2 regions of the Sinorhizobium mexicanum genome follow, and region 1 is predicted to be linked to the other one. Evidence: riboswitches for the same ligand, from Rfam matches in the RefSeq annotation. Region 1 holds a riboswitch; the other holds the start of a gene.

Region 1 (10,063 bases):
CCGGCTGTTCCACGAGCGCGGGGTTCGTGTCTACCAGCCGCAAGCGGTCTACGATCGCTGCAGCTGTTCGCGCGAGAAGATCCGGGGCGTATTGGCCGGGCTCGACCGCGAAGATATCGAGAACAGCATCGAGGACGGGGTGATCAAGGTGACGTGCGAGTTCTGCTCCACCACCTATCGTTTTGAGGCGAGCGAAGTGCGCCCCCAGTGAGGCGGCTCGACTGATGCTTCCTGATCGATGCTGCTGCACGTCTCCTTAAATCGACTTACAGCGCCGTGCGTCCTCAGGACGCACGGCGCTGTAAGTCTTTGAATCTACGCATCGTGCTTTCCGAAAATCGATTCCGATTTTCGGGCCGTTGCGCTAAACTTAAGGACAAAGACATGCAGCAATTCAGAGTGCTGCAGCGGCCTTGGCGCGTCCGATAAAGGCGCGCGGCGCTGCAGGGCCGCACCCTCAGTTCAGGGTGCGGACCAGCCCGGGCGAATCGAGCGAGAAGGCGGGGATAGCGACATTGAAGGTCTCGCCGTCCTCGGCTTCCATGCTGTAGTGGCCGAACATGACGCCCGAGGGTGTATCCAGCGGGCAGCCGGAGGAATATTCGTAGGTGTCGCCGGGGTTGAGCAGAGGCTGCTCGCCGATCACGCCGGGACCACTCACTTCGTCCACCTGGCCGTTTTCGTCGGTGATGTGCCAGTAACGGGTCATCAGGCGAACCGTGATGCCGGAATGGTTCGATATGACGATGCGATAGCCCCAGACATAGCGGCTATCGTCCGGATCCGACTGTTCTTCCAGATAGTACGGTTCCACCGTGACTTCGATATCGCGAGTCAGGGCACGATACATGTGCAACACCCTATGCCAAATCTATTCAGCTATTCTACTGCAATATGGTTTCGGCAAGAATAACAGCAAGATTGCATGAGTCCCATTCAAATTAGACGGAGCCGAGATCCATGCTCGATGGTGCGGTGCGCAGGCGGCTTGATCCGCTTCTTGACCGGCTGGGCGTCGCTCTTGTCAGGCGCGGCGTAAAGGCTGACACCGTCACGATTTTCGGTCTTGGCCTCGGACTGGCGGCTGCCGGCCTCATCGCATATCGGCTCTTTCTCGCCGGCGCGGGCATGATCCTGCTCAGCCGGCTGTGCGACGGTCTCGACGGAGCCGTGGCGCGCGCCAGCCGCGGCACGGATTTCGGCGGGTTTCTCGATATCGTCCTCGACTTCGCCTTCTATGGCGCAATCCCGCTCGCCTTCATCATTTCTGATCCAGCTGCAAACGGCCTTGCCGGCGCCTTTCTGCTTTTCTCCTTTTATGTCAACGGATCGAGCTTTCTCGCCTATGCGATCATGGCCGAAAAGCGTGCGATGACGACCAGCGTGCGCGGAGCAAAGTCGCTCTATTTCACGACCGGGCTCGCCGAGGGGACCGAGACCATCGTAGTTTTCCTCGCCTTCTGCCTGTTTCCCGGGTGGTTCCCGCCTCTTGCGGCAGTGTTCGCGGTCGTCTGCCTCTACACAGCCATATCGCGGATCGTTCTTGCCCGCCTCAGCTTCCTTGAGCAGCAATAAAGAAACCGCCCGCGTATCCACGGGCGGCATCAGCTAGAGCAATTCCAGGAAAAGTGTGTAGCGGTTTTCCGTCCGGAATTGCGTAGTTTCCGCTAGAAGCAGCGGTTCGATCAGGCCTTCACGCTCTTCAACGCGCGGGCGAAATCCTCGACAAGATCCTCGCTGTCCTCGATGCCGGCGGAGAAGCGCACGGTGCCGGCGGAAATGCCGAGCTCGGCACGCGCTTCCTCCGTCAGGTTCTTGTGCGTTGTCGTCGCCGGATGGGTGATCAGGCTCTTGGAATCGCCGAGATTGTTGGAGATCCGGACGATTTCCAATGCGTTCTGAAGCGCGAACGCCGCCTCCTTGCCGCCCTTCAGTTCGAACGCCACCAGCGTCGAGCCACCACTCATCTGCTTGGCGATGATATCCGCCTGCGGATGGTCCTCGCGGCCGGGATAGATGACGCGGCCGACCTGCGGCTGCTCGGCGAGGAAGTCGGCGATCCGGCCGGCGCTTTCTGTCTGCTGCTTCACGCGCAAAGGAAGCGTCTCGACACCCTTGAGCAATGTCCAGGCGTTGAACGGCGACATGGCCGGGCCTGTATGGCGGAAATAATCGTGGAGGTTTTCGTCGATCCATTCCTTGCTGGAAAGCACGACGCCACCGAGGCAGCGGCCCTGGCCGTCGATGTGCTTGGTGGCGGAGTAGACGACGACATGGGCGCCGAGTTCGAGCGGCTTCTGGAAGAGGGGGGTTGCGAACACATTGTCGACGACCAGCTTGGCGCCGATCTGATCGGCGAGCTTGGCGACGCCTGCGATGTCGATCACTTCGAGCGTCGGATTGGTCGGGCTCTCCAGGAAGAAGACCTTGGTGTTCGGGCGAACCGCCTTCTCCCAGTTTGCGAGATCGCGGCCGTCGACGAGCGTGCATTCGACACCGTATTTCGGCGCAAGGGTCTCCACGACCCAGCGGCACGAACCGAAAAGCGCGCGGGCGGCGACGATGTGATCGCCCGCCTTAACCTGGCAGAGGATCGCCGAGGCAACGGCCGCCATGCCGGAGGCGGTGGCTCGGGCGTCTTCGGCCCCTTCGAGCATGCACATGCGCTTCTCGAACATGTCGTTGGTCGGACTGCCGTAGCGTGCATAGATGAAGCCGTCGGTCTCGCCCTTGAAGCGGGCTTCCGCCGCTTCGGACGTTTCATAGACGAAACCCTGTGTCAGAAAGATCGCTTCGGAGGTTTCGCCATATTGCGAACGGAGGGTACCACCGTGGACGAGTTGGGTTGCCGGGCGCCAGGTCTTGCTCATGCGACAATCACTTTCAAAACAAAAAAACCGGCCGCGAAAACGGGCCGGTTTGACACCCGGCCATTTTAGCTACTTGTTTAACGTGGCTGCAAGCCGACCGGCCAAATCACCACGGGATAAAGCTCCAATACTGCCTGGCCGTGCTTGCGTCAATTCCCGGAGTTTGGTTTTGTCTGGCAACTGGAATGGGGATCGGTATGGCTCGCGAGACAGGGATTTTGGCCGACCGCGCAATTGCCGCGCTGTTTGCCACGGGGCGCTTGAAAAGCGAGAGACCGCTGGATGAGAACCAGATCCAGCCGGCGAGCCTCGATCTGCGCCTCGGTGCCAAGGCGTTTCGCGTCCGGGCGAGCTTCATGCCCGGGCCCGCGCATCTTGTCGCCGACAAGCTCGATCGCCTGAAACTGCATGTCATTGATCTCACCGATGGCGCGGTGCTGGAGACCGGCTGCGTCTACGTCGTGCCGCTGATGGAGAGCCTGGCACTGCCGGAAAACATGTCGGCCTCCGCCAATCCGAAGAGCTCGACCGGCCGCCTCGATATATTCACGCGCGTCATCACCGACAGGGCGCAGGAGTTCGACAAGATCCCCGCCGGCTACAGTGGCCCGCTCTATCTGGAAATCAGCCCGCGCACTTTTCCGATCGTCGTCAGGCGCGGCTCGCGCCTGTCGCAGATCCGCTTCCGCGTCGGCCATTCCGTTCTCTCGGAACAGGAACTGCTGGCGCTGCACGAAAGCGATGTCCTCGTCGCCAGCGAGCGGCCCAACGTCACCGGCGGCGGCATTGCGCTCTCGATCGACCTCAAGGGCACCGGTCCGGACGGCCTGATCGGTTACCGCGGAAAGCACCACACCTCGGTGGTCGATGTCGACAAGAAGGCGGAGCACCCGGTCTTCGACTTCTGGGAGCCGCTTTACAGCCGGGGCCGCGATGATCTGATCCTCGATCCGGACGAGTTCTATATCCTCGTCTCGCGCGAGGCGGTGCATGTTCCGCCGCTCTACGCGGCCGAAATGACGCCCTTCGATCCTCTGGTTGGCGAGTTCCGCGTTCACTATGCCGGCTTTTTTGATCCGGGCTTCGGGCACGCGTCGGCCGGGGGCAGCGGCAGCCGGGCGGTGCTGGAGGTCCGCAGCCACGAAGTGCCGTTCATCCTGGAGCACGGCCAGATCGTCGGCCGCCTGGTCTACGAGCACATGATGGAGCGGCCGGAGGGGCTCTACGGACTCGATCTTGGCTCGAACTATCAGGCGCAAGGCCTGAAGCTTTCCAAGCATTTTCGTGCCGAGTAAGCCCAGTTGCAGTGACCTTTTGTGCGTTTCATGGGACGCAATACGCTGTAGACGCTTGACAGATCGCGGCCGTTGATGAAATTTCCGCTTCTGTCGCGGGTGTAGTTCAGTGGTAGAACGCCAGCTTCCCAAGCTTGATGTCGTCGGTTCGATCCCGATCACCCGCTCCACTTTTCCTGTGCCTTCCAACGATATGATGGAAATTCCGAGGAGGCTCGTCTCGTTGAGGTTCCTGTAGCCAGTCGGGCAACATCTCGATAATCTTTGGAAAACCAAACCGAATCCGCGTGTTGGCCGCGGCTCCAAGTATCGGATCGTAATGACGCGTGCTCTCAGTCTACGTATTTGCGGGATCCTCGCGCTCTGCGCCTTCCTCATCGCCGAACCGGCGCTTGCGCAACCGCGGGATCTGCCCCTCCTTTTCGACGCCCGCGAACGCATCGCCCGACCGGACCTGACCGGACTTGCACGGCTTCGCTTTTTGACGACGGTCGATTTTCCTCCGTTCAATTTCATCGACCAATCGGGCAAGCTTTCGGGTTTCCATGTCGACCTCGCGCGCGAAATCTGCCGCGAGCTTGAGATCGAGGACAAATGCCAGATTCAGGCGGTGACCTACGCCGAACTGATCCCGGCGCTCGAACAAGGCCAGGGCGAGGCCGTCGTCGCGGGCATTGCGGTTCGCCCCGAGCTGCGCCAGCGTTTTGCCTTCTCCAGGGCCTTCATGCAGATGCCGGCTCGTTTCGCTGTCAACACGAAGGCCGAAGATCCGGTGGCAAACGTGGCTGGGCTCGAAGGCAAGCCCGTGGGCGTCCTGTCCGGCACCACCCACGAGGCCATGCTCAAAGCCTTTTTTCCGAAGGTCGAGCCCAAGACCTTTCCAGACCGGGATGCAATGCTCTCAGCTTTGCGACAGGGCTCGGTTGCGGCCGTCTTCTCTGATGGCATGCAACTCTCTTTCTGGGTTTCGGCGAGCGTCGCTGGAGGATGTTGTGCCTTGCTCGATGGGGCCTATTTCTCGCAGCATTTTCTGGGGGAAGGTTTGACGATCATGAACCGCAAGGCCGAGCCGGCATTGACCCAGGCGATCGATCACGCCTTGCTGGCGCTGTCGCGCAGCGGCAGGCTCGACGAGATCTATCTTCGCTATTTCCCAAACGGTATCTATTGACCGAAGTCGAGCCGTGTCCGGCTCACGCTATCCACGCCGGAAGGGCAGCATCAGCGACCAGACGAGTTTGGTCGGCGCCTCACGCCCATAAGCCTTGAGGCCCGTCTCGATAGCATCGTCGCCGCTTGCCGATTGTGCCACATAGGTGGAGAACAGCCGGTCCCAGATGGAAAGGTTGAAGCCGTAGTTGGAATCCGTCTCGACCCTCTCGACGGAGTGGTGGATGCGGTGCATGTCCGGCGTGACGATGAAGCGCCGCAGCCGCCGCTCGATCTTGGGCCGCAGCCGCAGATTGGCGTGGTTGAACATGGCGCCGGCGTTGAGCACGATTTCGAAGAGCAGCACGGACAGCCCGGGGGCGCCAAGCGCGACAATGATCGCCGCCTTCCACACCATCGACAGCAGAATCTCTAAGGGGTGGAAGCGGAGCGCGGTCGTCAGGTCGACGCCAGGATCGGCATGGTGGACGCGATGGATGCGCCAGAGGATCGGCAGCTTGTGGGAGATGACGTGCTCCAACCAGACGGCAAAGTCCAGTGCGACGAAGGCGATGAGGCCGGAAAGCAGCGCTGGGACGCCCAATGCGGGCAGTGCCCCGTATCCGCGTGCGTCGGCCCAGAGCGCAACGCCCGTGGCTGCGGCCGGAAAGACGATGCGCAGGAACAGCGAAGAGAGAAGGAGGATCGAAAGGTTCGTCGCCCAACGACGGGCCTTCAACGCTTTCATGAGCTCCGGTCGCTCCAGACGCGGATGAGAGAGTTCGAGAAGCGCGAGGAGGGCGAAGGCAGTCCCGAAGGCGATGAGGCGCCAGAGCGGTTCCGCAACACCGTAAAACAGCATTCGTTCAGACCTTGTTGACGCGCCCGGCGATTCCGTAAGAGAACTTACTTCCGGAAGCGTGCGATCGCGCCGCGTTCGATGCCCGCGCAGGTCAGTTTGTCGAGGCCCAGCCGGTCGCGCAGCAATTGCAGGAGCCGGATCTCCTCGTTGCGAATACGCTGATCAGCAGCAGCAAGCTCCACGGCGAGCGCATACGCGGTGTCATAAAGCCGTTGCGGCAGCGCTTCGCGGATCATTTCAAGGACGATGTCGAGGCCCTCCGGCGCGGCGAGCTGGGCCGAGCACTCGCGACCAATGTCGATCAGCCGGTTCTCATCGAAACCCTCGAAGGCGGGCAGAAACTTTACGAGCTCGCCGATGCGGGCAAATTCGTCGTCGGTCATGTGCCGATCGACAGCGGACATCATCACCATGACATAGATGAAGGCTTCGTGCTGGCTGAGGCTTGTAGGCATTTGTCCGGTCTCCTCTGACGGAGGGCAGTTAGGAATTTCGCGTGGGGCTTACAAGTCCGGTGTCGGTATTGTCGCCACCGGTGGTTCATCGATCGTGAGCGGCGCGCGGCTCAGGTCGCGCGGGTCGTTGCCGTAGAAGCCGAGCTTTGCGCTTCGGGCGGCTTCGGCTTTGACCTCAAGCGAGGTGCCGGGCAGCGGTGTCGCCCAACCGTTGCTGACCAGCCATTCCGCCGGGTTCTCGTTTCCGACCTTGCAGGCCGTCGTCACGGTTTTCTCGGAATTCTCTTCGGGCTGATCGCAGACGAGCGCCCGCGCCCTCAGGAAGTTACGAAAGGCGGTGCGCGCGACCATGCCGCAGGGCCAACTGCGGCCGTTGCCCTCGCAGGTTTTCTCGGCATCTTCCGGTTCGATATCCTTGAGCTGAACGGTCGTGTCGCCCGAGCGGATCAATCCGGCGGCAAGCGCGACCGGGCGCCGGAAGATCATCGTGGCCGTAGCCGGCTTTTCCTTCGGTTCGGAGAGCGGCGGTCGCGGTGCAATGCGCTCGAGCGGTTGTGCGAGCCCGTCCTGCGGCACGGCAAAAAGCTGCGGTTCGATCGTCCGTGCCGGCAGTCGGTCGACCTTTCCGGCGCCCGCCTTCTGCTCAGGTACTGCTTGCGACTTGGATACTGCTTGCGGCGGTGGGGCGGCGGGCATCTCCGCCGGCGGGTCCGGGGCTTCGATCGTTGCCACATCCGGCGTTTCGAGGGGAAAATCCGCTCCGCCACTTTCCTGGCCGCGGATTGCGACGACACCGGCCCAGAGAATACCGGCGTAAAGCAGCAGGGCGACAAGCCCGCCAGCGATTGTGAACGACTGCTGCCGCATCAGGAAAGATATCCTACTGGCTGGCCCAGATGATCCGGGCGATCCACTCCACGTCTGACATTTCGAAATTGCGGTTCGGGTGATCCGGGTTGAGCGACAACAGTTCGATGCCGCTTGACGTTTGCCGTGACAATACTTTCGCCATCACCTCGCCCTCGCAGGTCTTGACAACGACACGGTCACCGCGCCGCGCCTGTGCGGTCGGATCGACAATCAGAATATCACCGTCGCGATAGAGCGGCAGCATGCTATCGCCCTGGATTTCCAGAGCGTAGATGCCAGAGCGGCGCTCAAGCACTGCAGGAAAGTCGACGACGTCCCAGCCTTGACCGGCGGGGAAGCCGCCGTCATCGAAGAAGCCGCCGGCGCCGGCCTGCGCGAAGCCAATGAGCGGGATGTCGGCCGATTGCTCCCGCTCGTCCGCCGGCGCGCCCTTTCCCGCTGCAGGGCGCATGAGGGCCATGAACTGGTCGAGGGAGGAACCGGTTGCCTCTAGGATTTTCGAGATCGATTCCGTCGAGGGCCAGCGGTCGCGACCGTCGGCGGATTGGCGCTTCGACTTGTTGAAGGACGTCGGATCGAGGCCGGCGCGGCGCGCCAGGCCGGACGGCGACAGCCGATGGCGCTCGGCCAGCGCGTCAATGGCGCGCCAGATGCTGTCGTGTGAAAGCATTCGATCCACTCCGGAACGGCGGACGCCATTCCTTCTGCCTGTCGTTTCAGATTAGCGAAGCAGGCAGTGGCCGTAAAGAATGCGAAGGAAAATAGTCCTTTGTCGGCTACAGCGCCGCGCGTCTTATCAGACGCTGTGGGACTTTAATTGCTGCGGTCAGGCGAGCTCCCGCTCCTTTGCCTTCCTTTCCATGACCTGCTCATAGGCCACCTGCAGCGTCTGCCGCACCGTGGGGCGATCCGCGACGGCGGGCGGGGCGCCGAGATGTTCGACCCGCAGTTCGTCCATGAACCGCTCCCAGAGTTCCGGCCCGCCTTCCTCCATCAGCTGCGCGCGGATGCTCAGCTCTTCGCTGACCGGCAGATAACGCCGGCCCCAGGCTCCGAGATGTGCCATGATAGGCACCAATGCGATCGTCATCTCGGTGAGGCTGTAGATCGCCTTCTGCTTGTGGCTGGGATCGTCCCTCTTCGTCAGCATGCCCATTTCCACCAGCGTCTTCAGCCGATCGGCGAGAATGTTGGAGGAAATGCCCTCCTGCGAGCGCAGGAGTTCGCGGAAATGCCGTTTGCCGCCGAAAATCATGTCCCGGATGATCAGCAGACTCCATTTGTCACCGAAGACTTCGAGCGAGAGATTGATCGGGCAACCGGAGCGATGGTCGTCTGTCATGCTGGCCCCTGTAGATCACAATTTAGATCACGATGATTTTGCGACTGTTACCCAAGATCATGAACGTGAACGATTCGGGCAAGGTGAGATGCGGGATGCCGGCCGGGCCGCTTGCACCTTTCCACATCGGACTGACCGCTTGCAGTATCGCATCAGTGGAGTTAATCTGCAACTGCTTTCAATTTGGTATCAGAATATCGCCGGCAAGGCGGCCGAGGTCTGACATCGCGGCGCGATTTGTCGAATAGCCTCACAGCATCGAAGCAAGTGCACTCCCGGCCATGCCGAAGGAGAACACAACGAGGCAGGCGGCAGCGATGCGGCGGGGCAGCCGCGGACCGATCGGCTGTCCTGGCAACCGTGCGAGGAAGGTGCCGGCGATGATCCAGAGCGAGCCGGCACTCACAACCAGCGCTGCGAAAGCGGCAAGCCAGGGCAGCATCGCTATCAGCCTCACCTGCGGCATGATCGCCAGCGCGATGATCAGCCCCTTTGGATTGAGCACGGTGGTGATGAACACCTGCCCGAGTGTGATCGGCCGCGCCGCAGTTTCGCGCATCGGAGTCCAGAGCGCATAGGCCATGAAAAGGATCCAGCAGGCGGCGGCGAGCTTGACGACAAGGCCGATCTCCGGGTGGGCGGACATGAACGGCGCGGCGAGGGCGGCGACCGGTACGACCACCGTCAGATAGCCGCCGAGCTCGCCAAGAAGCAGCGAAGCCGAACGCCGCACGCCGGCCGCCGCACCGGATAGCCACAGCAGCGTGTTGGTCGGCCCCGGCGTTGCCAGGAGCAGGAGGATCGCGAGTACGAACTGGAGTGGCTGCATGGACGGTCTTCTGCCTTGTTGTGTCGCTCCGTATCCCCGTAGCGCATCCGCTAACCCGCGAACTTGATCTTGGTCAATCGCCCGCAGCAAGGATTTCGCAGGTAGGTCGAGCTACCGTCTCGGTGGGTCAAGCCCGAGCCTCGATGTACCTTGCTGCCAGCAGGTCTTCGCAACCACCTTCCATGAGCGCCGCGTCCAGCGCCTTCTCGTAATCCGGCTGCGCCCTTTCGAGGCGATCACGCCCCTTTTCGGTAAGAACCGTGTAGACACCGCGCTTGTCGTCCGGGCAGAGATCGCGAATGGTGAGCCCCCCGCGCTCCAGACGCTCAACCATTCGTGAAACCGAGCTTTGGTTGAGGTGTAAATATGCCGCCAGTTCCTGCATGCGAAG
Region 2 (10,063 bases), 830 kb from region 1:
GCACCAGATAGGCGCGGCCGGGAGTGCCAGGAACGCCCGTCTCCTTCCTGAGATCGTTCAGCCCGACGACGAAGCAATCGAGCCTGCCGCCGAAGGTACGGCCGGTCTCGGCGGTTGCAGCGACATTGATGAGGCCGCGCGGCGTCTCGATCATCGCCCAGAGCCTGATGTTTTCAGGCGCATCGTTTTCAGCCAGCCAATCGACAGCCGCCTGGATGTCTGCCGGGCTCTCGACCTTCGGCAAAAGGATGGCGTCGGGACTGGCGGCGAGCGCGGCGGTGAGATCCATCTGACCGAAGCCGGATCCCAGCGCATTGACGCGTATGATCACTTCACAGTCGGGCCTGTTCTTTGAAAGATGCCGGACAAGCGCTTCGCGCGCTTCGCCCTTGTGTTCGGAAGCGACGGCGTCCTCCAGGTCGAAGATCACGGCGTCGGCGGCAAGCTGCCGCACCTTCGCCAAGGCACGGGCATTATCGGCCGGAACGCTGAGCACGGAGCGGCGCAGGCGCGCGGGATGATGGTCGATCACGGTTGTCATGGAACCGTTGTGCCCGCCTTTCGGTTCTTAGGCAAGACGAGCGATTGAGGGTCTCCCCCTTGCAAGAGGCGTATTGAGCTCCCACATCGCTTCTTAGAAAGGTTGACGATCATGCAAAGCATTCGCTCTGTTCTCCTGACGGCCGCCGCCATCGCCATCACGCTGGCAGCTCTCGTCTTCACCGCCTCGCTTGCCGTGGCTCTGGCCGGCATCGCCGCCGTCGTTGCGGTCGGCAGCGCCATCGCCGCAAGACTCAATGGCAAGCCCGCACATGCGCACGCCCGAGTAAATCCGACCGGAGAAAGACGCGAAATGCGGATCTGGAACGACGGGCGCGGCACGATCATCGATCTGTGACATGCAGAAATTCAAGTGCTGCAGCGACCTTGGGGCGTCTGACAGGACGCGCGGCGCTGCAGAGGCGCAGATTTTCCTTCATTTCGGCGCGAAACTGATCTAAACGCTCTTCCAACGTTTCCGCTGAAATCGAAGGCCAAAGTCATGGAAAAGTTCGTCAAGCTCACCGGCGTCGCCGCACCCTTGCCCGTCGTCAATATCGACACGGACATGATCATTCCGAAGGACTACCTGAAGACGATCAAGCGCACCGGTCTTGGCACGGGACTTTTCGCCGAAGCCCGCTATAACGAAGACGGCACGCCGAACCCTGACTTCGTGCTCAACAAGCCGGCCTACCAGAACGCCAAGATCCTCGTTGCCGGCGACAATTTCGGCTGCGGGTCGTCGCGCGAGCATGCGCCCTGGGCGCTCCTCGATTTCGGCATCCGCTGCGTCATTTCGACCTCGTTCGCCGACATCTTCTACAACAACTGTTTCAAGAACGGCATCCTGCCGATCGTCGTCAGCCAGGCCGACCTCGACAAGCTGATGGACGACGCCAACCGCGGCTCGAACGCCGTGCTTTCGATCGATCTGGAAGCACAGGAAATCACCGGCCCCGACGGCGGTTCGGTCAAGTTCGAGGTCGACGCCTTCAAGCGTCATTGCCTCCTGAACGGCCTCGACGACATCGGCCTGACGCTGGAGAAGGCGAGCGCCATCGACAGCTTCGAGCAGAAAAACGCCGCATCGCGCCCCTGGGCCTGAGTGCGGGCGCCCATGACGCGCAAGCTCATCTCTTCCGGTTCCCCTTTCGAAAAGACGGCAGGCTATTCGCGTGCCGTCGTCAAGGGCGACTGGTGCTTCGTATCCGGCACCACCGGCTATGACTATGCCACCATGATCATGCCGGAGACGGTGGAGGAACAGGCGCGCAATTGCCTTAAGACGATCGAGGGCGCCTTGCAGCAGGCCGGGTTCTCGCTTTCGGATGTCGTGCGCAACCATTACTACGTCACCGACGCCAGCTTTGCCGACCGGGTCTTTCCGATCTTCGGCGAAATGTTCGGCGAGATCCGCCCGGCGGCGACGATGATCGTCTGCGATCTCATCCGCCCGGAAATGCTGATCGAGATCGAGGTTACGGCATTTCGCGGGTGAAGCCCGTCGTCTCCAGCTCAGCGTAGAGAGATCGAAGAGACGCCCATGCAGTTCGAAGGCACGGCCGACTATATCGCCGACAAGGACCTGATGATCGCCGTCAACGCGGCGATTCGGCTGGAGCGTCCGCTTCTGGTCAAGGGCGAGCCCGGCACCGGCAAGACCGAGCTGGCACGCCAGATCGCTGCGGCCCTCGGTCTCGAGCTCATCGAGTGGAATGTCAAGTCGACGACCAAGGCACAGCAGGGTCTTTACGAATACGATGCCGTCTCGCGGCTGCGCGACAGCCAGCTTGGCGATCTTCGCGTCAATGACGTGAAGAACTATATTCGCAAGGGCAAGCTCTGGCAGGCTTTCGAGGCGTCGCGGAAAGCCGTTCTGCTGATCGACGAGATCGACAAGGCGGACATCGAGTTCCCGAACGACCTCCTGCAGGAACTCGACCGGATGGAGTTCCACGTCTACGAGACCGGCGAAACGATCCACGCGCGGCAGCGGCCGATCGTCATCATCACCTCCAACAACGAGAAGGAACTGCCGGACGCCTTTCTGCGCCGCTGCTTCTTCCATTATATCCGCTTCCCCGATGCCGAAACGCTCGCCCGCATCGTCGAAGTGCACTATCCGGGCATCCGCAAGACGCTGCTTTCGGCGGCGCTCACCACCTTCTACGGCATCCGCGAGGTGCCGGGCTTGAAGAAGAAACCCTCGACCTCCGAGGCGCTCGACTGGATCCGGCTGCTGGTTGCCGACGAGATCGATCCGGCGGACCTGCGCGCCGACCCGAAATCGATGCTGCCGAAGCTGCACGGGGCGCTGTTGAAGAACGAGCAGGATGTGCATCTCTTCGAGCGCCTGGCCTTCATGGCGCGCCGCGACGGGTGAGGCCGCATTGCTCCTCTCCTCGGGTTTAACCCGAGGACTAGCCCCCTCCCCGCAAGCGTGGCGAGGGGCCTTAAGCGGGCGCCGCGTGTCTCCTTCGCCCCGCTGGCGGGGAGAACGTGGCCGGCAGGCTGGATGAGAGGGCCGCCGGCGAATCGTTTTTCGTTGACCGCGCGGCCCGCGGCGCGCTATCAAATGGACCGTGGTGATTTGGCCGGCCGGCTTGCAGCCACGTTAAAGAAATCGCTAAAGGGCCGAGGAAAAATGGATTTCCAAGGACCGGTCGCGATCATCTCGCCGCCGGTTTTTTTGTATTGATCGAGTGGACCCATGCCCATCAAGATTCCCGATACGCTGCCCGCCTTCGAAACCCTCGTGCATGAGGGCGTGCGGGTGATGACCGAGACCGTGGCGATCCGTCAGGATATCCGCCCGCTTCAGATCGGGCTCCTGAACCTCATGCCGAACAAGATCAAGACCGAGATCCAAATGGCGCGGCTCATCGGCGCCTCTCCGCTGCAGGTCGAACTGTCGCTCGTGAGGGTTGGCGGTCACCGGGCGAAGAACACCTCCGAGGATCACCTGCTCGCCTTCTATGAAACCTGGGAAGAAGTGAAGGGCCGCAAGTTCGACGGTTTCATCATCACCGGCGCGCCGGTCGAGACGCTCGAATACGAGGACGTCACCTACTGGAAGGAGCTGCAGCGCATCTTCGACTGGACGGCGACGAACGTGCATTCGACGCTGAACGTCTGCTGGGGCGCGATGGCGGCGATCTACCATTTCCACGGCGTTCCGAAATATCCGCTCAAGGAAAAGGCCTTCGGCGTCTACCGCCATCAGAACCTGAAACCGTCCTCGGTCTATCTGAACGGCTTTTCCGACGACTTTGCCGTCCCCGTTTCACGCTGGACCGAGGTGCGCCGCGCCGACATCGACCGCGTGCCGGAGCTCGAAGTCCTGATGGAATCGAAGGAAATGGGCATCTGCCTCGTGCACGAAAAGAAAGGCAACCGGCTCTACATGTTCAACCACGTGGAGTATGATTCGACCTCCTTGTCGGACGAATATTTCCGCGATGTGGACGCCGGCGTGCCGATCAAGCTGCCGCACGACTATTTCCCGCACAATGACGCGGACCTGCCGCCGCAGAACCGCTGGCGCAGCCACGCGCATCTCTTCTTCGGCAACTGGATCAACGAAATATACCAGACGACACCCTACGAGCTCGAAAAGATTGGCGCCGGAGACCATTGAGCCCCAATGTTCATCCCCTTCTTCCTCGAATTGAAGGCCGCGAAAGTCCCGGTGACGCTCCGGGAATTCCTGTCGCTGATCGAGGGAATGGAGACGGGGATCGCGACCTTCGACGTCGAGGCCTTCTATTTCCTCGCCCGTGCGGCGCTGGTGAAGGACGAGCGCCACATCGACCGGTTCGACAGGGTGTTCCGGCAATGTTTCGCCGGCCTGGAAGCGGTCTCCCCATCGGAGGCCTTTGGTGAAGCAGCCATTCCCGAGGAATGGCTGAAAAAGCTTGCCGAGAAATACCTGACCGAGGAGGAGAAGAAGCTCGTCGAGGCGCTCGGCGGCTTCGACAAGCTGATGGAAACGCTGCGCCAGCGGCTTGCCGAGCAGACCGGCCGCCACCAAGGCGGCTCGAAATGGATCGGCACCGCCGGCACCTCGCCGTTCGGCGCCTATGGCTACAATCCGGAAGGGGTGAGGATCGGCCAGGAGGGCTCGCGTCACCGGCGCGCGGCAAAGGTCTGGGATCGACGCGAATTCAGGGACTATGACGACACCGTCGAGCTCGGCACGCGCAACATCAAGGCGGCGCTGAAGCGGCTCAGGCGCTGGGTGCGTGAGGGCGCTGCCGAGGAGCTCGACCTTTCCGGCACGATCCGCTCGACCGCCGAGCATGGCTATCTCGACGTGGTGACGCGGCCGGAGCGGCGCAACGCGGTCAAGCTCCTGATGTTCTTCGACGTCGGCGGATCGATGGACGATCATATCCGCGTCGTGGAAGAACTCTTCTCGGCCGTGCGCAGCGAATTCCGGCACATGGATTATTTCTACTTCCACAATTGCGTCTATGAGGGCCTGTGGAAGGACAATCGCCGCCGGCGCGCCGATGTCACCCGCACGGCGGAACTCTTGCGCACCTTCGGCGGCGACTACCGCGCGATCTTCGTCGGCGACGCCTCGATGAGCCCCTATGAGATCAGCCATCCGGGCGGTTCGGTCGAATACTGGAACGACGAGGCGGGTGCGCTTTGGCTGCAGCGGATCACGGCGCATTTCCCGCGTTCTATCTGGCTCAATCCGGTTCCCGCGGAGCATTGGCGGCATACCCAGTCGATCGCCATGATCCGCGCACTCTTCGGCGGCCGGATGTTCCCGCTGACGCTCGCCGGCCTGCAGGCGGCGACGAGGGAATTGTCGCGCTAAATTGACGGCCACGCCTCGTTTTTCCGCGGCGGTACTGCCCTCACTGTGACCCCCCGCCTGCGAGCAAAAGGCACTTGGACGGCGGAGCATATCTCCTCTCCCGGGCAAGCGGGGAGAAGCCCGCGACAGCGGATGACGGGGCAGCCGGGACGTACGCAGAGGAAAAGTATGACTTTCCGGTTGCCGCGCCGCCGGAAATGCCGCAGGTTGACGCCGACTTAGAGCGGGACGGGGCACGCGTGCGGTATTCCGGTTCCACGTCTGATCCGGTGAGAGGGAGACTAGATGAGCACGGAAATGGAAATCTTCGGTCGCCTGCCTTCCGGTGAACCGGTCCATCGCGTCACGCTCAAGGGCGGCGGCCTGACGGCGAAGGTGATCACCTGGGGGGCGGTCATCCAGGACCTGCGGCTCGAAGGGCACCAGCCGCCTCTGGTTTTGGGTTTCGAGGATTTCGACAGCTATCCTGCGCATTCGTCCTATTTCGGCGCCACCCCCGGCCGTAACGCCAACCGCATCGGCGGCGGGCGGTTCACGCTCGACGGCAAGAGCCATCAGCTCGAGCTCAACGAAAGGGGCGTGACCCATCTTCATGGCGGCAGCAGCAACATCGCCAAGCGCAACTGGACGGTCGTCGACCTTGCAGAGGATCGCGTGACGCTCAGGATCGCCGATCCCGACGGACGGGCCGGCTATCCCGGCAACTGCACGGTCACCTGCACCTACACGGTGAAGCCCGGCGGCGTGCTGAACGTCGTTTACGAATCGGAAACCGACGCGCCGACACTCGCCAATGTCTGCCAGCACAGCTATTTCAATCTCGACGGCAGCGATGACGTATTCGGCCATGACATCATGATCGCCGCCGACCACTATCTGCCGACGGACGAGCGGCAGGTCCCGACCGGTGAAATCCGCGCCGTTGCCGGCACGGCCTTCGATCTCAGGGAAATGACCTCGCTGCGGCGGCAAATCGAAGGCGAGAAGATCGCCTACGACCACAATTTCTGCCTCTCGCCGGAGCGGATGGACAAACATTCCGTGGCGCTGGCGCGCAGCATCAATTCCGGGATTTCGCTGGAAGTGCTGACGACCGAGCCCGGGATCCAGCTCTATACCGGCTTCAAGCTCGATGTGCCGGTGCCGGGACTGGAAGGCCGCCATTACGGCCCCTTCGCCGGCTTCTGCCTCGAAACGCAGATTTGGCCCGACGCCATCAACCACGAAGGTTTCCCGAAGGCGGTGCTCAGGCCAGGCGCCACGCTGCGCCAGGAGACGGACTATGTGTTTATGAAGAGCTGAGGGGGAGTGACCAAAACGGTGAGAACGGAACGGCCCGCCGTCTGCCAGATCAGATGGTTCCGGCGACAAAAGCCAAGAATAACAACAAAATGAAGTGGTTGGGAAACTGGAGCGGGTGAGGCGATTCGAACGCCCGACCCCAACCTTGGCAAGGTTGTGCTCTACCCCTGAGCTACACCCGCTCATCATCCTCAGTCCGGGGGTAGTCGGTGGACCGTGGTGCCGCCCCGTCTTGCGGCGACGGGCGCTATATGGCCTAAGCCTTTTTTAAATGCAACAGGGAAATGACGCAAATGCGAAGAATTTTTTCGGGGCAATCCAAAAAGCCCGGAAATGCCGGTGTTTTCGACTGATGCATGTCGGCAGGAGTGTGCAGTGGGATATGGGTGCGAGCGGTTTTCGATCGCATACCGCTCCAGCCGATCAGAATCGCCGCGCCCGAGATTGCGGAGCGCGTCTGTTCTCCGTAAAGCAAGGCGGAAATCGACACGGCAGGAAGGATTTTGAGCATGAGCGAGGCTGAGCCGAAGACCGCGGAGGACCTGTTCCGTTTTCTCGACGACCTTGGGATCGAACACACGACGAAACGCCATGCGCCTGTCTTCACGGTCGCCGAATCGGTGGCGTTGCGTGATGAAATTCCCGGCGGACATACAAAGAACCTGTTCGTGAAGGATAAGAAGGACAATTATTTCCTGCTGACGGTCGAGGAGCACGCGACGGTGGACCTGAAGACGGTCCATCAAATCATCGGTGCGGCGAGCAAGGTTTCCTTCGGCAAGCCGGAAAAGCTGATGGAATATCTGGGCGTCATCCCCGGCGCGGTGACCGCCTTCGGCGCGATCAACGATACGGGCGGCAATGTGAAGTTCATTCTCGACGAAGCGTTGATGGAATTTGACACGATCAACTGCCATCCGCTTTCGAACGACCAGACGACTTCGATCGCGTCGAGGGACATGCTGCGTTTCATGGAAGCGACAGGGCACGAGCCGCTTGTCTTGAAAGTGACGACCTGACATACGATCTTTGGCGCGGATGCATGAAGTCGGACGGCAAGTCCGCGAGGAGAGAAGAATGAGCGGTAGCGACAATCCCTATGCAGGTTCTTTCGGCAACCAGATGACGGCTTCGGCTTCGTTCGGCGGCCAGCCGGCGCCGAAGGCCGCGGCCGCAGGCGATCTGATCAAGGAGACGACCACCGCCACCTTCTCCCGCGACGTGCTGGAGGCCTCACGCGAGCAGCCGGTTCTCGTCGATTTCTGGGCGCCCTGGTGCGGACCCTGCAAGCAATTGACCCCGGTGATCGAAAAGGTCGTGACGGAAGCCGCCGGCCGGGTGAAGCTCGTCAAGATGAACATCGACGACCATCCCTCGATCGCCGGCCAGCTCGGCATCCAGTCGATCCCTGCCGTCATCGCCTTCGTCGGCGGGCGTCCGGTCGACGGCTTCATGGGCGCCGTTCCCGAAAGCCAGATCAAACAGTTCATCGACCGGATCGCGGGGCCTGCCGTGAGCGATGGCAAGGCCGAGATCGAGGCCGCCCTGACCGATGCGAAGGCATTGCTCGATGCCGGCGAGGCGGAAAACGCCGCCGGCCTCTACGGCGCCGTCCTGCAGGCTGAGCCGGACAATGCGACCGCTGTTGCCGGTATGGTCGACTGCATGATTGCGCTCGGACAGATTGCCGAGGCGCGCCAGGCGCTTTCAGAATTGCCGGAGGAGCTTGCAAAGGACGCGGCCATCGGCGCCGTCTCGAAGAAACTCGACCAGATCGAAGAGGCGCGCAAACTCGGTGATCCGACGGCGCTCGAGCATCAGCTGGCGCTCAATCCGGATGACCACGCGGCGCGGCTGAAGCTTGCCAAGATCCGCAATGTCGAAGGCGACCGGAACGCGGCCGCCGAACACCTGCTGTTGATCATGAAGCGCGACCGCAGCTTCGAGGACGACGGCGCCCGGCGCGAACTACTAGGCTTCTTTGAGGTCTGGGGGCCGAAGGATCCGGCGACGGTCGCCGCGCGGCGCAAGCTTTCGTCGATTCTTTTCTCTTAAAGCGCGTCGGAGCTACTGCATGCGTCCTTAAATCGACTTCGATTTAAGGACAAAGACATGCAGCAATTCAAAGTGCTGCAGCGATCTTTGCGCGTCGGATAAGACGCGCGTGCTGTAGGCGACGCGCTTTAAGTCGTTGCCGTTTGCATGTCGTTGTCCCGAAACCGCTGCACACTTTCGGGCGACATGCATTAAGCGGCAAGACTGCAGCAGGATCCGCGTCTTTTTCCCTTGAGATTTTCGAGGGACGCACCATTTCTTGATCGGAGGGTCGTGCCTGGCGATGAGGCGCGGCAAGCCGGTATCTGCAAGGTCTACCAGAATGCATGTCGGAAATGCGCGTTACCTCGGTCCTCAGGACGTGCCGGAGATTCTTCCGGTATTTCCGCTGACGGGCGCGCTCCTGCTTCCAGGTGCGCAACTCCCGCTCAATATCTTCGAACCGCGCTACCTTGCGATGTTCGATGACGCGCTCGCCGGAAACCGGCTGATCGGCATCGTCCAGCCCTCCTTCTCCGAGGGACGCAACGATATCGACTCGGCGCCCGTGCCGGCGCTTTGCCAGGTCGGCTGCATCGGCCGCATCACCTCCTTTGCGGAAACCGGCGACGGGCGCTACATCACCTCGCTCACGGGCGTCTGCCGCTATAGACTCTTCGCCGAGGTGGCCGGCTGTCGCGGCTACCGTCGCTTCCGCATCGGCCCCTTCGCAACCGATCTCGACAGTCCGGACGACGAGAGCCTCGTCGACCGGGAAGCGCTCCTGGCGGCTTTCCGGGCCTATCTAGACGCCAACAAGCTGGAGGCGGATTGGGAAAGCGTGGAGCGGGCGAGCAACCGCACGCTCGTCAATTCGATGGCGATGATGTCGCCCTATGGCCCGGCGGAAAAGCAGGCGCTTTTGGAGGCGCCCGACCTGAAAACCCGCGCCGAAACGCTGATCGCGATCACCGAGATCGTGCTTGCCCGCAATTTCGGCGACCTCGACAACATCCTGCAATAAGCGCGAAGCGATGGATATCAACGCCAGCAAGGTCGACCCGAAGCTCCTCGAACTGCTCGTGTGCCCGCTGACGAAGGGGCGGTTGAGCTACGATGCCGAAGCGCAGGAGCTGGTTTCCGAAAAGGCCCGTCTCGCCTATCCGATCCGCGACGGCGTTCCGATCATGCTCGTGTCGGAGGCGCGCAAGATCGAAGACTGAGGCTCGCGTTGAAGGTCGGTGAGGGACTAGCCGCCTACGTGTTCGACGCTTGCCTCGATCCGCTCCATGTCGTCGTCGGAAAGGCCGAAATGGTGGCCGATCTCATGGATCAGCACATGGGTGATGATATCGC

Evidence for each region. Region 1 has a riboswitch for S-adenosylmethionine ahead of FKV68_RS03010 (O-succinylhomoserine sulfhydrylase). Riboswitches for the same ligand answer to the same signal wherever they lie in the genome.
Region 2: it holds a riboswitch for S-adenosylmethionine, as region 1 does, so the genes downstream of both, metA (homoserine O-acetyltransferase MetA) here and FKV68_RS03010 (O-succinylhomoserine sulfhydrylase) in region 1, are expected to answer to the same signal.

What each region holds. Positions count from the first base shown of each region.
Region 1 is NZ_CP041238.1:642,256-652,318, forward strand. Features, by position in the region: gene FKV68_RS02995 (Hsp33 family molecular chaperone) at 1-211, shown strand, start outside; gene apaG (Co2+/Mg2+ efflux protein ApaG) at 458-850, opposite strand; gene FKV68_RS03005 (CDP-alcohol phosphatidyltransferase family protein) at 961-1,575, shown strand; gene FKV68_RS03010 (O-succinylhomoserine sulfhydrylase) at 1,686-2,870, opposite strand; SAM riboswitch at 2,915-2,993, opposite strand; gene FKV68_RS03015 (2'-deoxycytidine 5'-triphosphate deaminase) at 3,068-4,165, shown strand; tRNA gene FKV68_RS03020 (tRNA-Gly) at 4,261-4,335, shown strand; gene FKV68_RS03025 (transporter substrate-binding domain-containing protein) at 4,485-5,336, shown strand; gene FKV68_RS03030 (sterol desaturase family protein) at 5,364-6,176, opposite strand; gene FKV68_RS03035 (tellurite resistance TerB family protein) at 6,221-6,631, opposite strand; gene FKV68_RS03040 (thermonuclease family protein) at 6,680-7,498, opposite strand; gene FKV68_RS03045 (S24 family peptidase) at 7,512-8,171, opposite strand; gene FKV68_RS03050 (winged helix-turn-helix transcriptional regulator) at 8,328-8,843, opposite strand; gene FKV68_RS03055 (hypothetical protein) at 8,842-9,066, shown strand; gene FKV68_RS03060 (LysE family translocator) at 9,094-9,672, opposite strand; gene FKV68_RS03065 (MarR family winged helix-turn-helix transcriptional regulator) at 9,800-10,063, opposite strand, start outside.
Region 2 is NZ_CP041238.1:4,124,287-4,134,349, reverse strand. Features, by position in the region: gene FKV68_RS19450 (HpcH/HpaI aldolase/citrate lyase family protein) at 1-541, opposite strand, end outside; gene FKV68_RS19445 (hypothetical protein) at 653-898, shown strand; gene leuD (3-isopropylmalate dehydratase small subunit) at 1,043-1,648, shown strand; gene FKV68_RS19435 (RidA family protein) at 1,661-2,041, shown strand; gene FKV68_RS19430 (AAA family ATPase) at 2,087-2,926, shown strand; SAM riboswitch at 3,116-3,193, shown strand; gene metA (homoserine O-acetyltransferase MetA) at 3,254-4,180, shown strand; gene FKV68_RS19420 (vWA domain-containing protein) at 4,187-5,371, shown strand; gene FKV68_RS19415 (aldose epimerase family protein) at 5,657-6,673, shown strand; tRNA gene FKV68_RS19410 (tRNA-Gly) at 6,781-6,855, opposite strand; gene FKV68_RS19405 (hypothetical protein) at 6,930-7,184, opposite strand; gene FKV68_RS19400 (prolyl-tRNA synthetase associated domain-containing protein) at 7,183-7,692, shown strand; gene trxA (thioredoxin) at 7,751-8,728, shown strand; gene FKV68_RS19390 (LON peptidase substrate-binding domain-containing protein) at 9,051-9,731, shown strand; gene FKV68_RS19385 (Trm112 family protein) at 9,742-9,930, shown strand; gene FKV68_RS19380 (metallopeptidase family protein) at 9,957-10,063, opposite strand, start outside.